3 regions of the Terrisporobacter hibernicus genome follow, and region 1 is predicted to be linked to each of the others. Evidence: riboswitches for the same ligand, from Rfam matches in the RefSeq annotation. Region 1 holds a riboswitch; each other region holds the start of a gene.

Region 1 (5,755 bases):
AGCATACCTTCCTAGAGATACAGTATCATAAACAGTGTATGGGAAATATAACTGAGATATTTGGCTCATAAGCCCAACCTTTTTTGCTAATTCTACTCTACTAAGCATAAATGATTCTTTATTATCTATTTTTATACTTCCTTTATAATCAATAATATTAACTATAGATTTTAATAATGTACTTTTACCACAGCCATTAGGGCCAACTATACATAGGTTTTCTCCATTTTTTACATTAAAACTAATATTCTTAATTATATCTTTTCCATCATAACCACAATAAAGATTTTTAACTTCTAACATTTAATATCAACTTCCTTTTTTAAAATATACATAGGCAAAAAATGGTGCGCCTATTAACGCTGTAACTGCTCCCACTGGCAGTTCTATTGGTGCAAACACTGTTCTAGAGATTAAGTCTGATATTACCATTAGTCCTCCTCCAAATAAAAAAGACATAGGTATAACATATTTATGATTTGAACCAAAAGCCTTTCTTACTACATGAGGGGCTATTAAATCTACAAATCCAATAGTCCCGCTAAGAGCTACAGATCCTCCTGTTAATATTGCACAGTAAACAAATAATTTTTTCTTCACTTTGTATGTGTCCACACCTACAGCCTTGGCTTGTTCTTCTCCAAATGTAAGAATATCCATCTCTTTTGTATACCTAAATACACCTAACATTCCAACTAAGAAAAATGGTAATATTAATCCTACGTAAGTCCATCCTCTCATGGCAAAACTACCCATTTGCCAAAGGGTTATACTTTTCAGATCATTGCTAAAAAATGCTGTTAAAGTAGTTAGTAATGCATTTACAAATAAAGATAGAACCATACCTACAAGAACCACTGTATTATTTGACATAGTCTTATCTATTTTTGTTGAAAAAACAATTACTGAAAACATGGTAATTAATCCAAATATAAACCCTATAAATGGTAACGTAAATCCACCTATTAATGGTATTGATATTCCTGTAACTATTATAAGCCCTGCTCCCAAAGAAGCTCCCGAAGATACCCCTAAGGTAAAGGGTGATGCCAATTCGTTTTTTAGTATGGATTGAACTACTGCTCCACTAGTTGCTAAACATCCCCCAACTAAAAATGCTAATAATACTCTTGGTAACCTAAGCTTCCATATTATAGAAATATGTTTTTGTGTAACATTTTCTGGTAAATGTAAATTTAAGGTTTTATTACCTATTATGGACAATGTATCAAATATACTTATATCCGAGCTTCCTATAGATGTTCCTAACCAAATAATTGCAAATAATACAATTATACTTATAACTATCTTTTTTCTATTTGTTATAATCATCTGGATATACGGCTTTAGCCATTTCCTTTAAAGCTTTTATTATATTTTGAGTTGGGCGAGAAGATGAATTTGCATCTATATAATAAACTTCATTATTTTTTACAGCCTTAATATTGTCCCATCCGTCACGAGATTTTATTTCTTTTTCTGGATTTTTCACATAGTTAACTGTAGTTAGTATTACATCTGGATTGGCATCTATTACAGATTCTTCACTAGGTGATATCCATGATTTTTGATCTTTAAATATATTTTCTCCTCCTATAAGTTCAACCATTTCATTTAAAAATGTTGAGTTACCAATACTATATAAAGTAGGTGCTGGCCCTATTTCAACATATATTTTCTTTTTATCTTTTATAGTTTTTCCAACTTTAGCTACTTTTTCTATTTCACTTTTCATATTAGAAACTATTTCTTCGCCTTTATCTTTCTTATTAACTATAGAAGCAATAAACTCTATATCTTTATAAATTCCATCTATACTATCACTGCTAGGTATGTATACTACAGGTATTCCTACATCACTAAGGGATTTAAATGGATCTTCAGATGAACCTACTTTATTGTGCCCTGAAGCTATTACTATATCCGGCTCCAATTCAATTATTGCCTCTGCATCTGGTGAAGTAAAATCCATTTTCTTTACATCTTTATTTACCCCTTCTATACCTTCTGAAAATGTATCCATACACACAATTTTATCTCCCACACCTAAACCTGCTAATATTTCTGTATTAGATGGTGCTGTAGATACTATTTTTTCAATATTTGTTGGTATATTGACTTCATTTCCTTCTCTATCTGTTATAGTTTGCTCTTTTTTGTTACTACAAGCTGCTGTAAAAAGCATAATTAAGCATAATAACAATGGTAATAATTTTTTCTTCATAAGTTTTCCCCCCATACATTTAAGTTTAGAATAAAAAAAACCTAACCATAAGGCTAGGCTTCTATATCTGTATTTTGACATTATATGTCTTTTAAGATACTTCCTTCACCCCGAAGAAATTCACTTTTTAATTTAGGCAGGTCTCCTGACTTAGTATCAACCTACTCCTCTCCTTCCCATAAAAAACTCGCTTCGCTCATTTTTACAGTGGTATATTGAGTTTCGTCCACATTACAGTAACGGGGGCTGTAGAGGAATTTCACCTCTTTCCCTATTAATCTTTAATAAGAACCTAAATCTATATAAAATTGTTTCTTAATATATTGTAGCATATTCAAAGTTAGTTTTTATAAATTTAAAACTAATATTAGTATTTTTATTATTTTTCTTCATAGAAACTTACATTTTTTATTATTATATCAACTGTGCCATCTTCATTTTGTCTAACACTATATTTCATAGGGTCTTCAAAATCCACAAGATTTCCTTTTATATCAAATCCGTTATCTGTTTTTATACTTCTTTTCTTAAGTTTTTTCTCAACCCATTTTTTGTCTATATTAAAATTAGTTTCAATTCCTCTATCTACCATTAGTTCTTTGAAACTTTCCTTTAAGTTATCATCATCTATTGATTTTTCCACAAATTGTTCTATGTCTACTTCTTCTTTTTCTTTTAGAGTATAATTTAATAAACTTCTAACATCTTCTGCTTTTTTAATATTGTTACCCATAGCATTTGTTATCCAGTTATCTGCCGTAGTTTTGAAAGTTTTTGTATTAAACTTGTCATCTGTAACTTTTTCAGCATTTAAAAACTCAGTTATAAATCTTGATTTCTTTTCTGGATCTTCTTCTTTTTCTGAATCTTTATCTAATAATCTCAAATGGAATTCGTCATTTATTCCATTAATTCCAACTAATGCACACTGCTTTTGTCTTCCTGTATCTGGGATTCCTATTTCATTACTTATTATTTGTATGTTGAATTTTTCATCTAATAATTCTATAGAATGAGTGTATAGCTTCTTATAATCTAATTTTACTATTCCCACATATTTTTCATCTTTAACACTATATAAACACATAGCCAAGTCACATGAATCTATATCTTCATATTTTTTCATTATATCAAATAAATATGAAGCTATTTCTTTTGAATTATGAACGAAAGTATCATCATCGTAGATTATTTGCTCACAACAATTTTTTATTATATTATCATTATAATCTTTAAATACTGCCTTTCTTAAATCGTCGTCTTTTATTGCTCTATTAATTATCTTTTGGAAAAACTTATCTACCTCTATATTGTTTTTTCCTTCAAAATCGTTTAGTATTGGACCTTCACTATTTCTATCAAGAACATGAATAATATACTTATGTATAACCATATCTAATAACCTCCCTAAATTTTTATTTTAATTTTTCTATTAATTCTTCCATATCTTTTGGAAGTGGCGCCTTAAACTCTAAATCCTCTCTAGTTCTTGGTTGTTTAAACTTTAAACTGAAAGCATGTAAAGCTTGTCTATTAATTAACTTTTCATCCACATACCCATATAACTCGTCACCTATTATTCCATGACCTATATGATTTAGATGAACTCGTATTTGATGTGTTCTTCCCGTTTCTAGTTTTAGTTTTAAAACTGTAGCATCTTTTAATCTTTCTACTACTTCAAAATGTGTTACTGATGGTTGTCCTTCTTCATGAACTATTCTTTTTATACTATCATCAGTAGGTCTGTATATTGGCTCATTTATAGTTCCAAAATCTTCTTTAACTACACCTTTTACTACAGCTATGTACATTTTCTCTACTTTATCTTCTTTCATATCTGATGATAATACAAATTGAGCATAAGGATTTTTCGCCACAATAACTAAGCCTGATGTGTTCATATCAAGTCTATTTACAAATCTTATTTTTACATTTTCACTTTTTTTCACAACATAATGTGTAACACCATTGGCAATAGTGTTTTCAAAATGGCTCTTTGTTGGATGAACTACCATAAATGGTGGTTTATTTACCATTATTATATCAAAATCATCATATAAAATAGGTAACTTTAAATCTTGAGGCTTAAAATCTGCCATCTCTTCCTCAATTTTAACTTCAATTAAATCACCTTTATTTATTTTATCTCCTGGTCTAATATATTTATTATTTACTTTTACAGTTTTGTATCTTTTCATTTTTGATAAAGATCTTACTGAAAAATTTAGCTTATCTAATAATACTTCTTTTAACGTTAAATTTTCATCTTCATTTATATATGAAATAATATTATACTTTTGATCTTCTTTTCTAAACATGTGCTCACCTACTTTTACTTAATATTATTTATCTTACCATAATTTCATATATTTATATAAGTAAAAGAAAAAAAATCACACCATAATTTGTGTGATTTTGAATATTTAATAAAATTTATTTAACTTCTTCCATTTCTTCATATCCTTTGCAAACATCTATCCACTTTTGTGAATGAGAAAATCTTTCTAGCTCATCACAAGTTAGTTCTATAGATGAATTGCTACTTCCTGCTGCTGGGAAAATTGTATCAAATCTCTTCATGGAAACATCTAAATATACTTTTACTTGATCATTTTTAATGGCAAAGGGACATACTCCTCCTATACCATGACCTATATATTCTAATACTTCCTCTGGTGTCAACATTTTAGCTTTATGTCCAAATTCGCTTTTAAATTTCTTATTATCAATTTTAGCATCACCAGCTGTAACAATTAATATGGCATTGTCACCTTCTTTGTTTTTGAAGGAAAGTGTCTTTGCAATTCTAGCTGGAATAACTCCCACTGCCTGGGCTGCTAATTCAACTGTTGCTGAAGATAACTCATGTTCCATAATATCATTATCTTTATTGTACTCTTTAAAAAATTCTTTAACCTTTTCTACCGACATAATCTTACACCTCCATTTACAACATTTTCCTATAATTATTCCCAAAATAAGTATATCATATAAAATTATTTAAAGAATATAATTCCAATTTTTTTAAATTATTAAAATAAATAGAGGTTTTTATCTCTTTTTGTATAAATATTTACATTATAACATGTTTTTATAATGAAGAATATTTCCTTAATTTACATATATTTGATATAATACAACTAATAAATGAGGTGAAAAAATGGGGAGAATTATAACAATAAATTCTAATAAAGTACAAAAATCTCTTGAGACTAGAGATATTTTACATAAAAAATTAATTGAAGTTGGATTTGATGTTGACTATGAATATAACCCTAAAGCAGAATTAATAATATCTATAGGTGGAGATGGTTGCTTTTTGCAAACTATTCGAGATTATAATATTCCAAGTATACCTTTAGCAGGAATTAATACTGGCCATTTAGGTTTTTTTCCAGATATAACTCCAAAGGATATAGATGCTTTTATTCAATCTTATTTGGAAGAGGATTACGTAACTCAGGAGTTACCTCTTCTTGAAACTAAAGTTGCCACTAACCATGGCTGTTTTAACATTTTTGGAATAAA
Region 2 (5,755 bases), 760 kb from region 1:
AACAGCTCCACAACCGGCATTACCAAAAGCTATACCAGCGTAAGTGCTAGCGATTAAGAAGTCATCTAGAAGATTATTCAAATCATCTCTTCCATTATCAACAATATTTTTAAATCCATTAATAATCATTTTTATAGCTTCTATAGAGTACATTTCTGTAAAAATAGAAGCTTTTGGAGATACAAAAGACTCGATTGCATGAATAAGAGCATCTATTGAGCTTGCAGCAAAAACTTTAAAAGGTAAAACCTTTAATAGCTCAGGGATTAACACTGCATAGTCTGCTAGAATTGAATCATGAGCAAGACCCAATTTGCTGTTTATAGAGTTTAAATGAAGTACAGATATATTAGTAACCTCGCTACCAGTACCACAAGTCGTAGGAATAAGTATTAGTTCTTTATTTTTGACAGGTTCAAATTTCTTTTCAAATAAATCACAAACAGGTGAAAATTTTTCTAAAGCAAAAAGTTTTGCAACATCTAAAATACTTCCTCCACCAATTCCTATAACTCTTTTATAATCAGTCTCTTTAACTTGAGCATATATTTTTTCAACCATTATATCAGTAGGTTCTCCACTACCGAAGTCTCTTCTGTATACTACATTAGCATCTTCAATAAAATTTTCGAAAAATGGTTTGTAAATATATTCATTTGTTATTATTAAGTCACTTTTATTTATATTGAATTTTAAACAAAATTCTTCACACTTATTAAAAGTAAGTATTTCTGGAGATAATTTAAAACTTTTCATATGTAATCCTTTCTAATAATTCAATTTTTATTATGAATTGTATTATGATAATTATATCATAATATATTTAGTAGTATTATTTGTGAAAGATATGTGTAAATAAAAAGTTAATTGTTAGGTTTTATAATTAATCAACTATAATTATTGATTTGGTAAATAATAAAGAAATAGCAATATAAATATATAATTAAAGAGTTGAAAAAGATAAATCAAAAAATATCTTGCAACTCTTTTTTATTATTAAGTGCTAAAAATATTACTGAATTTTAAACAAATAGACTATACTTTTATTAAGTGCAAAATTAAAGGATATAATAATAAGAAGTATTACTTACAAAAGGAGATTATTATGGATATAATAGAAAACTTAAGAATTCAAGGGGTAAGTGAGTCTCTTATAGAGGATGTACAACATTTTAGAAAAGAATTTAAAGTTGATAAAGAAGTAGAGCACAGGGTGACAAAATCGCCGGCGTTTTATATTGGTGAAGATATTTTGTCCATGTGTATATCTGCTATTTTAGAAGAAGAAAATATATTATTATCTGGGCCTAAGGCTACGGGGAAAAACTTACTTTCGGATAATTTATCAGAGATATTTGGAAGGCCTCAGTGGAACACTTCCTTCCATATAAACACAGATAGTTCATCACTAATTGGAACAGATACTTTCATAGATAATGAAGTGAAACTTAGAAGAGGATCTGTATATGAATGTGCCATTCATGGTGGATTTGGTGTTTTTGATGAAATAAATATGGCTAAAAATGACGCAATAGTTGTTGTTCATTCTGCACTAGATTACAGAAGAGTAATAGATGTGCCAGGATATGAAAGAATAAACCTTCATCCAGCAACTAGATTTATAGGTACTATGAACTATGAATATGCAGGTACAAAAGAATTAAACGAGGCCTTAGTTTCTAGATTTTTAGTAATAGATATTCCAGCAGTAAACGAAGATAAATTAATGATGATTTTGAAAAGAGAATTTCCTTGTACTGATGAAGAAAAATTAAATCAATTTGCAGGAATTTTTTTAGATTTACAATTAAAATCTCAAAATGGAGAGATATCTACAAAGGCAATTGATTTAAGAGGATTAATAGGTGCTTTAAAAACTATTAAAAGAGGACTTAGACCAACCCTTGCTATTAATATGGGTCTTACAGGAAAAACTTTTGATATTTATGAAAAAGAAATTGTGGATGATATTATTAGGACAAGAATACCAGAGAAATGGGAAAGTAAAGATATATTTCCTAATTTAAAATAACCTGAAGTAGGTGATAAAATGAGTGGAAATACTAATTGGATATATAATAACTACGAATTTGAAAATAGAGTAAATAATTTGGCATGGACAGTTTGTGGTATGTACGAGGAAGATATAGACTCAAGTGAAAAAGATTATTCATCCAAAGATGTTTCTTTGTATTTTGGTATAATTGCTGGAGCAAGAAGAAAGTACTTAGATTGGGATATAATTAAAAAATATATAATCAGTAGAATAAAAAAATCCTACGATAAAGATATTTTATATACTTTGATTGAACTTGTGCTTAATTCTGTAGTAGAAGATAAAGTGATAAATGAAAGGCCAGGAGTTGAGGAAATAAGAAGCAAAGCATACAAAGACATTCTTGTGAATTATAGTAAAATTAATAAAGAAGATATATTACAGACATTAAGATATACATTTATACTTCAAGCTATGAACAGACACCCTGCAGTGGATGGTTTGACAAGAAGAATAATGAAAGATATAAAATCTATTGATTGTAACGATGATTTGATGAATATCTTAAAAAGATTAGATGAAATTTATTTAACTTATTTTGAGTTTATAATAAACTCTCAAAGAGAAATTTCACAAGGAAATGAACAAGATATAAAAAATGTAAATGTGGACTTTGATACTTTCTCAGATTTTATGTATGAGGAGTTATATATGGATGAGGAAATAGAAACCATAGAAAGTGAAATTAATAATATAAGTAATACCATGCTAGTTGAAAACTTAGGTGAAATGGGTAGTGGAGATCTAGGAAAATCCTCAAATAGAGTTATATATGTGGATGAAGTTATGGCTCAAAAAATATATGATAAAGTAGAATATTACTATGGTAAAGCATTTCTAAGTGAAAGTGAAATAAGGAAAATTGAAACTAAACATTGTAGAGATGTTCATGAAGGGTGTAGGGTTCATTTTACGGATGGAGTATTACGTAGTGAATGTAACAATGTTTTTCAGTTAAAATATGTTACGAGACAAAAAGAAAACAATTTATACAAATATAGAAATAATATTAAACTACATAAAAGAAGTATTAATAAATTAAAAGAAAGCATATCAAGAATATTAATAGAGGAAAGTGCTATTGATAGAATTTATTCCGACGGAGGAACTATTTGTGCCAATAGAGCTTGGAGAATAGGAAGAAGCAACAATTCAAAAGTTTTTTATAAGGATATAAGAAATGAAAAAGGAAAGTATGTTATAGATATATTACTTGATGCCAGTGGTTCACAAAGTAGAAACCAGTTTAATGTGGCAATACAGGCATATATAATTGCTACTGCTCTTACATCAGTTGGAATTCCCAACAGAGTTATGGGATATTTAAGTTTTTTAGATTATACTATATTAAAAAGATATAGAGATTATAATGATAATATTAATTCTTGTGAAAATATATTTGAGTATTTTGCAGCAGGAAATAATAGAGATGGACTAGCAATAAAGGCAGCAAGTGATTCTTTATTAGAAAGAGAAGAAGAAAATAAAATACTTATAATACTTAGTGATGGTAAACCAAATGATGTGAAAATAGGAAAAGATAGATCAAGAAGTTTAAGAGGAGAGGCTTCTTATAAAGGAATGATAGCAGTAAAAGATACGGCTTTAGAAGTTCGAAAGGCGAGAAAACAGGGAATACTTGTATTAGGGGTTTTCACTGGGAAAGAAAAAGATTTAGAAGCAGAAAAAATAATTTATGGTCAGGATTTTATTTACACTAAGGATATAGAAAGATTTTCTGATATAGTTGCGATGTATTTGAAAAAAATAATAAAAAATTAAGATATTTTAGCAAAATATGAAATAAAATAATTGTTAAAAATTAACAAATATTCTTTTGTATGTGCTATACTTATCTTAGTTAAAAAATTAAATTAATTAAAGTATTTTAGGTTCTTAAACTAAGATTAATAGGGAAAAAGGTGAGATACCTTTGCAGCCCCCGCTACTGTAATGTGGACGAAACTTTTAACCACTGTGGAAACATGGGAAGGGAAAGGAGTAGAATGAAGCAAAGCCAGGAGACCTGCCTACAATATAAAGTGATTTCTTCGGGGTAGGAGAAATATCTTAATAAAAATTTTTATTTGAAGATATTGTGCCTAACTTGAAGTTAGGCACTTTTTAGTTCTTATGAACTTGAATAAGCCCTCAACCTATTTTATTTCAAAATAGTTTGAAAATAGAATAACCCTTAACCTATACCTTAGGATTCTCCAAAATCCTAAGGTCTTTTTTTATGATAATTTACAGGTTAAGTATTTTATATTTTATTCATGGGAATTATTATAGTATTATGGAGTTTGAAGAAAAAATAGAATTAGATTAAAATATATTTATATGAGCATTATAGGAGGATATATATGATTTCAGATATAATAGAAAAATTAAATCCAGCTCAGAGAGAAGCGGTAGAAAATACAGAGGGACCTGTTTTAATACTTGCTGGAGCTGGATCAGGAAAGACGAGAGTTTTAACTACTAGAATTGGTTATCTTATGGAAGATAAAGATGTTAAAGCTGAAAATATTTTAGCTATAACATTTACAAACAAAGCTGCAAATGAGATGCGAGAAAGAGTAGAAGAAACTTTAGAAGGAACAGACACTAAGGAAATGTGGATTACAACATTCCATTCTTGTTGTGTTCGTATTCTTAGAAAAAGTATAAATAAAATAGGCTATAATAGAAGTTTCGTAATTTATGATAGTCCAGACCAAGTTACTTTAATTAAGGACTGTATGAGAGAATTAGATATTAGCGATAAAGCATTTGATCCTAAATATGTATTAAGTTGCATATCTAATGCAAAGGATAAATTGTATTCTCCTAAAAGATTCTTAAAATTAAATGAAGGTGACATATCTAAAACAAAAGTAGGAGAAATTTATGCACTGTATCAAGATCGTTTAAAAAGAAATAGTGCCTTAGATTTTGATGACTTAATAATGAAAACAGTGGAACTGTTTAAAGAATGTCCAGATGTGTTAGATTTTTATAGGAATAAATTTAGATACATAATGGTAGATGAGTACCAAGACACAAGTAAAGCACAATATGAATTAATAAAATTATTAGCTAAACAACACCAAAATATTTGTGTTGTTGGAGATGATGATCAAAGTATTTATGGTTGGAGAGGAGCTGACATAAGAAATATCCTAGAATTTGAAAGGGATTATGACAATGTTAAAATAGTAAAACTTGAGCAAAACTATAGATCAACACAAGTAATACTAGATGCAGCTAACCATGTTATTGCAAATAATACAGAAAGAAAAAGAAAAAGACTTTGGAGCGATAAAAAAGAAGGACAGCTAATAAAAATCCAATTGTCAGAAAATGAAATTGATGAAGGTGATTTTATAGTAAATACTATATCATATATGAAAAGATATGAAGATAGGTATTATAAAGACTTTGCAGTTTTATATAGAGCCAATGCACAAGCTCGTTCTGTGGAAGATGCATTAAATAGGGCAGGAATACCATATAATATTTATGGTGGTATTAAATTTTATGAAAGAAAAGAAATAAAAGATATTATAGCTTATCTTAGAGTAATACAAAACCCTCAAGATGATATATCTTTAAAAAGAATAATAAACGTTCCTAGAAGGGGAATAGGCCTTAGAACTATAGAAAAAATAGAAGACAGAGCCAGCTTAAAAGAAGAGAGTATTTATTCCGTATTAATTG
Region 3 (5,755 bases), 1.2 Mb from region 1:
AGTTTTTATAGTTTTTTCATCTGTACCAATATTTCTAAGAGCAAATGCCAAGTCATCATATACCATGGAATAAAAAATCTGTTTCTCTGGGTCTTGGAAAACTATGCCTACTTCTTTTCTTAAATTATATAAACTTTTCTTATCATATTTAAGCTGTCTATTTTTATATAATATTTCTCCTTGGGTAGCTTTTAAAATTCCCATTAGATTGTTAAATAATGTGGACTTTCCAGATCCATTTGAACCTATTATGCCAATAATATCACCATTATTAAAATCCATAGTTATATTATCTAAGGCTTTTCTTTTTTTGTCGTATTGATATGTTAAATTATTTATTTTAAACATTATTAATCTTCCTCTACAATATAAAATGTGCCATCATAAAGCTTCATATCCAAAGCTATACTCATCTCATCATATCTTATCATCATCCTTTTGAATAGCATATTTACTAACAATCCAAAGGAGTTATACGCATTTTTTAAATTTATATATCCAAATCTAAGTTCTTGAGACTTTCTTATGTCTGCAACTTCCTCCATAAATATAAATATAAATCTATACATTAACATTGAAATTTCTAAAACTATATCTGGTAAATGTAGTTTTTTAAATACAAATATTAATTGATTAAAAGGCGTTGTTAGCATTATAAAATAAATACACGTCAAACATGATAATGCTCTAAAAAACAAACGTGTTGATGATACTATTGATTCATTTGAAACACCTATGTATAAACTTCCTATATTTATACTGTATAATAATAATCCTTTATCTTTAGAAAAATTTAAAAGTATCATAATTATACTTAAAATTAAAAATACAAACGGAATTTTAATAAAATGAATGTAATCTTTAAATTCAATTTTTGCAATTCCAACTATAACAAAACTCATTATACCTATAACCAATAAAGATATATAATTGTAAGGATTAATTAAAGATAAAATTAGTAGTAACATACCTATGGAAAATTTCATATTTGGATTTACTTTAGACAACTTATTTTTATAAGCATAATCATCTATTATCATTTAAACTTTCTTCTCTCATTTTTTTCTTAGTTCTAGTAGTTCCTATATAATATCCTATTATTCCTGCTCCAAGTGCTGCTTGGGATGCAAATAGTAAACTTTCAATTTCACCACTTGCTGGTTCTATTAAACTACTAAACCATGGCTCATACTCTGGATTTATTTCAGTTATTACACCTTCAGCCTCTCCATCTGCTCCTCCAAATTCTGCACCCTTTTGAGTTATTAGTGGAACAATAATTATAGCTAAAACTAATATAAATAATATCACTGTCAACTTCATATTACTTGATTTTTTTGTTGTTGAACTTTGCATTATGCTAACACCTCTCTCTCCTCATTTTCAGTTATAAAGTTATAAATTATAACTGTAAGTAATCCTTCTGCTATTGCTATAGGTACTTGAGTAACAAAGAATACTCCTAAGAATTTTACTGCTGAAGCCATAAATCCACCTGCTGGATCTGGGAAAGCAAGACCTAATTGGAATGATGTTACTGTATATGTCAACAAATCTCCTAATGCTGCTGCTAAAAATACTGCAACTTTTTTATCCATTTTATCTTTACATAGTTTCCATATTCCAAAAGAAACTAATGGTCCTACAATTGCCATTGAAAAAGCATTTGCTCCTAAAGTCGTAATTCCTCCATGGGCTAATAGCAATGCTTGAAATAATAATACTATTGTACCTAAAACTACAGTTGCACTAGGTCCAAATAATATTGCCGCAAGTCCTACACCTGTTGGATGTGAACAACTACCTGTAACTGATGGAATTTTTAATGCTGATAATACAAAGACAAAGGCTCCACAAAGAGCTAATAATAATTTCTTTTTAGGTTGTTCTTTAACTATATTAGCAATATTTTTAAGTCCTACTACGAAGAATGGAATAAATATTACCCACCAAATTATGGCCCATTTTACTGGTAAAAAACCTTCCATGATGTGCATTGCGTTTGAGACTACTGGTGTGATCATTAGCATAAAGGCTGCTATTAATGACCATTTTAAATTACTTTTTTTCATACTACATACATCTCCCTTTTAATTATTTTTAGGGTGTATATCTTATTATTTTGATTCATTTAGGTAAGTTTTCTTGTTGTAATTAAATATTCTGTTTCCTTATTTGTTGATAATTAAAAAAACCTAACCAAAAGGCTAGGCTAGTATCTTTTAATTTCCAACATAAAATGTTTTCTAATAAGATACTTCCTTCACCCCGAAGAAATTTCTTTTGATATTTTAGGCAGGTATCCTGACTTAGTTTCATCCTACTCCTCACCTTCCCATAGTTTAACACTACAGTGGTACGCTGAGTTTCGTCCACATTACAGTAACGGGGGTTGTAGAGGGGTCTCACCTCTTTCCCTATTAATCGTTAAAGAACCTAAAATATTTTTTATTATTCTTACACTTTAATTCTATACCAAATTATGTATATAATCTATAAAAAAAAATTCTTTTCATAAAAATATGTTAAAAATTTATCTTTAAGATTCTTTTAAGGTTACATTATTATACTCATACTATAAAATACATTGCTAAAGAGGTGATAAATATGGCAATAAAATCATTTAAGCGCTATGAAAAAAAGTTTTTAATAACAGAAGACCAATATAATGAATTACTTCCGAAACTTTCAGATTATATGAATCGTGATAAATTTTGCCAAAACAACAATACGTATAGTATCTATAACATCTATTATGATACAAAAAACAGCGATGTCATAAGACATTCCATATCAAAACCATATTATAAAGAAAAACTTAGAGTAAGAAGTTACAAGATTCCAATTAATACTACTGATAAAGTATTCTTGGAGCTAAAGAAGAAAATCAACGGTATAGTTAGTAAAAGAAGACTTTCTCTTTCCTTAGGTGAGGCTTATGAATTTCTTTATAATAATAAAACACCCCTAGTTGAAGATTATATGGATAATCAGGTTCTTAGTGAAATAAAGTACTATCTTAGTAATACAAAAGTTTATCCTACTGTATTTATTTCTTATGACAGAAATGCTTTTTTTTGCAAGGATAATCCTGAATTTAGAGTTACTTTTGATTCAAGGGTTTTAACTAGAAGAAATCACCTTCACTTGGAAGAAGGGAGTTTTGGTGAAGATGTAGTTGGAGAAGGAAAATATCTTATGGAAGTAAAAATATTAGGTGCCATACCTTTATGGTTTACAAAAATTTTATCTGAATTGGAAATTTATCCAACTCATTTTTCAAAATATGGTAATGAATTTATGAAATATTGCTTAAATAATAAAGAAAATAAGGAAATAGGAGCTGAAATATGTTAGAAACAATAATAGCATCAACAAGTGGAGAATCTTTTACTCTTACCAATTCTCTTATAGTAATAACCACGTCTATAGTTTTAGGAATTTTAATTAGCGTGGTCTATATGAAAACAAATAAAAAATCAAATTTTAACTCAGGTTTTAGTACAACTTTAATTATGCTACCTGTAATAATATCTATAATTATTTTACTTGTTGGCAACAATGTAGCTAGGGCCTTTTCTTTAGCAGGAGCATTTTCCATAATTCGTTTCAGAAGTGCCCCTGGGGATCCAAAAGATATTGCATATATCTTCTTTACTTTAGCCATTGGACTTACTTGCGGCATGGGATATATTACTTATGCTGTTTTATTTACATTAATATTATCTGCTGTAATGATAGGATTGCATGTAACTAAGTTTACAGAACCTAAAAATAAAAGTATGCAATTAAAAATCACTATACCTGAAGATTTAAATTATGAAGGTATTTTCGAAGAAATATTAGATAATTATACTGCTTCTTATAATATAGAACGCGTTAGAACAAGAGACTTTGGCTCTTTATTTGAATTAAGTTATTTAATTAACCTTAAACCTGATGTAAATCAAAAGTCCTTTTTAGATGAGTTGAGATGTAGAAATGGTAACTTAAATATTACCCTTACCCTTTCTAGTACAAGCTATGGTGATAATTAATTTGTTTCCCCCTTAAAATTTTTTAAGGGGCTTTGTTGTATAATATAATAAAATTCGCTTTATGTTAGAGGTGTTTATGTACCGTTAAATTTTGGATAAATACCTTGCTTAATTTGAAGCTTTTTGGAGGAAAATATATTGAAACTTTTATTAGTAGAAGATGAAAAACAGCTTTCTGAAGCCTTAAGTCAAATATTAATTAATAATAAATATAGTGTTGATGCAGTTTATGATGGAGAAAATGGATTAGAATACGCACTAACAGGCATTTATGATGTAATTATTTTAGATATAATGCTCCCTAAACTAAATGGATTAGAAGTTTTAAAAAAACTTAGAAAAGAAAATATTTCAACACCTGTACTTTTATTGACAGCCAAAGACTCTGTTGATGACAAAGTCACTGGTCTTGATTTAGGTGCAGATGATTACTTGCCAAAACCTTTTGATCCAAAGGAATTATTAGCAAGAATTAGAGCAATTTCACGAAGAAAAGGTGAAGTAATAAATGATAATTTATTACGTTATTGCGATATTAATTTAAACATATCTAATTATGATTTAAGTTGTAAAGATTCGTCAGTGACTCTCACTCAAAAAGAATTTGAAATATTAAACTATTTTATGCAACGCCCTAAAAATATCGTAAGTAAAGATGATTTAATCACTAAGCTTTGGGGATTTGATTCTGATGTGGAATACAATAATATTGAAGTTTATATATCTTTTATTAGAAAAAAGCTAACTTTTATTAACTCTTCTGTTAAAATAACAACCATAAGAAGAGCTGGCTATAAACTGGAGGAGTGACAATGTTTAAAAAACTTAAATCAAGATTTATTTTAATAAATATGACTTTACTCACTGTAGTATTTATAAGTATTTTTGGATTTCTCTATTTTATGACCAACCATATCATTAACAGGGAAACAAATATGACTATTGATTCACTTATGAATAATTCGCCAAAACAAAAACCTAATAATGGAAATATTATTGTAGAACTTGATGTTAGTGGAAATATAATAAATTACTTTGTACATCTCAATTACGACATGACTGCTACAAAATTACAAAACTGTATAAACAGTATTTATAAAAATGATAAGGGTAGTGGCAAAACTAAAATAGATGATTATACTTACAAATATGAAAAAAGATCATTTGGAAGTCATTCAAAAATTGTACTTTTAAATATATCTTCAGAGGATAGTTTAAAAATAAGATTAATACAAATTTTTATTTTGGCTGGATCCATAAGCCTTGTTATTCTCCTAATAATAAGTATTTTTCTTACTAATAAAAGCATCGAGCCTATTAAGGAAACTTTTAATAAGCAAAAACAATTTATTGCAGATGCTTCTCATGAGCTAAAAACACCATTAAGTATAATTAAAACAAATACTTCTTTATTAATGAGCTACCCTGAAGATACAATAAAAAATCAATCTAAATGGATTAAGTATATTGATTCTCAGTCAGATAGAATGTCTGATTTGATAAATGAAATGCTTTCTCTTGCAAAGTTAGATGTGGAGGAAAATAAATTAATAGTTTCAAATATGAATCTTAGCGATATTATAAATAGCATGCTTTTAACTTTTGATGCTGTTATTTTTGAAAGTAAAATCACATTAGAAACTAATATAAGTAAAAATATTACGATAAATGGTAATAGTGATAGTATGAAAAAATTATTTAGTATTCTTATGGATAAT

Evidence for each region. A riboswitch is a leader RNA that binds a small molecule or an ion and turns the genes downstream of it on or off. The one in region 1 is predicted to bind cobalamin.
Region 2: linked by a shared signal. The riboswitch ahead of pcrA (DNA helicase PcrA) and the one ahead of JW646_RS11925 (ABC transporter substrate-binding protein) in region 1 are both predicted to bind cobalamin.
Region 3: linked by a shared signal. The riboswitch ahead of JW646_RS05995 (energy-coupling factor ABC transporter permease) and the one ahead of JW646_RS11925 (ABC transporter substrate-binding protein) in region 1 are both predicted to bind cobalamin.

The regions. Positions count from the first base shown of each region.
Region 1 is NZ_CP081135.1:2,424,639-2,430,393, reverse strand. Features, by position in the region: gene JW646_RS11935 (ABC transporter ATP-binding protein) at 1-303, opposite strand, end outside; gene JW646_RS11930 (FecCD family ABC transporter permease) at 310-1,332, opposite strand; gene JW646_RS11925 (ABC transporter substrate-binding protein) at 1,316-2,224, opposite strand; cobalamin riboswitch at 2,343-2,535, opposite strand; gene JW646_RS11920 (nucleoid-associated protein) at 2,604-3,617, opposite strand; gene JW646_RS11915 (RluA family pseudouridine synthase) at 3,640-4,545, opposite strand; gene JW646_RS11910 (YbaK/EbsC family protein) at 4,661-5,158, opposite strand; gene JW646_RS11905 (NAD(+)/NADH kinase) at 5,388-5,755, shown strand, end outside.
Region 2 is NZ_CP081135.1:1,666,034-1,671,788, reverse strand. Features, by position in the region: gene JW646_RS08030 (4-hydroxybutyrate dehydrogenase) at 1-756, opposite strand, end outside; gene JW646_RS08025 (AAA family ATPase) at 1,106-2,032, shown strand; gene JW646_RS08020 (VWA domain-containing protein) at 2,051-3,838, shown strand; cobalamin riboswitch at 3,930-4,104, shown strand; gene pcrA (DNA helicase PcrA) at 4,420-5,755, shown strand, end outside.
Region 3 is NZ_CP081135.1:1,244,504-1,250,258, forward strand. Features, by position in the region: gene JW646_RS05980 (energy-coupling factor ABC transporter ATP-binding protein) at 1-348, opposite strand, end outside; gene cbiQ (cobalt ECF transporter T component CbiQ) at 351-1,040, opposite strand; gene JW646_RS05990 (energy-coupling factor ABC transporter substrate-binding protein) at 1,027-1,356, opposite strand; gene JW646_RS05995 (energy-coupling factor ABC transporter permease) at 1,356-2,072, opposite strand; cobalamin riboswitch at 2,278-2,455, opposite strand; gene JW646_RS06000 (polyphosphate polymerase domain-containing protein) at 2,608-3,357, shown strand; gene JW646_RS06005 (DUF4956 domain-containing protein) at 3,351-4,037, shown strand; gene JW646_RS06010 (response regulator transcription factor) at 4,176-4,847, shown strand; gene JW646_RS06015 (sensor histidine kinase) at 4,850-5,755, shown strand, end outside.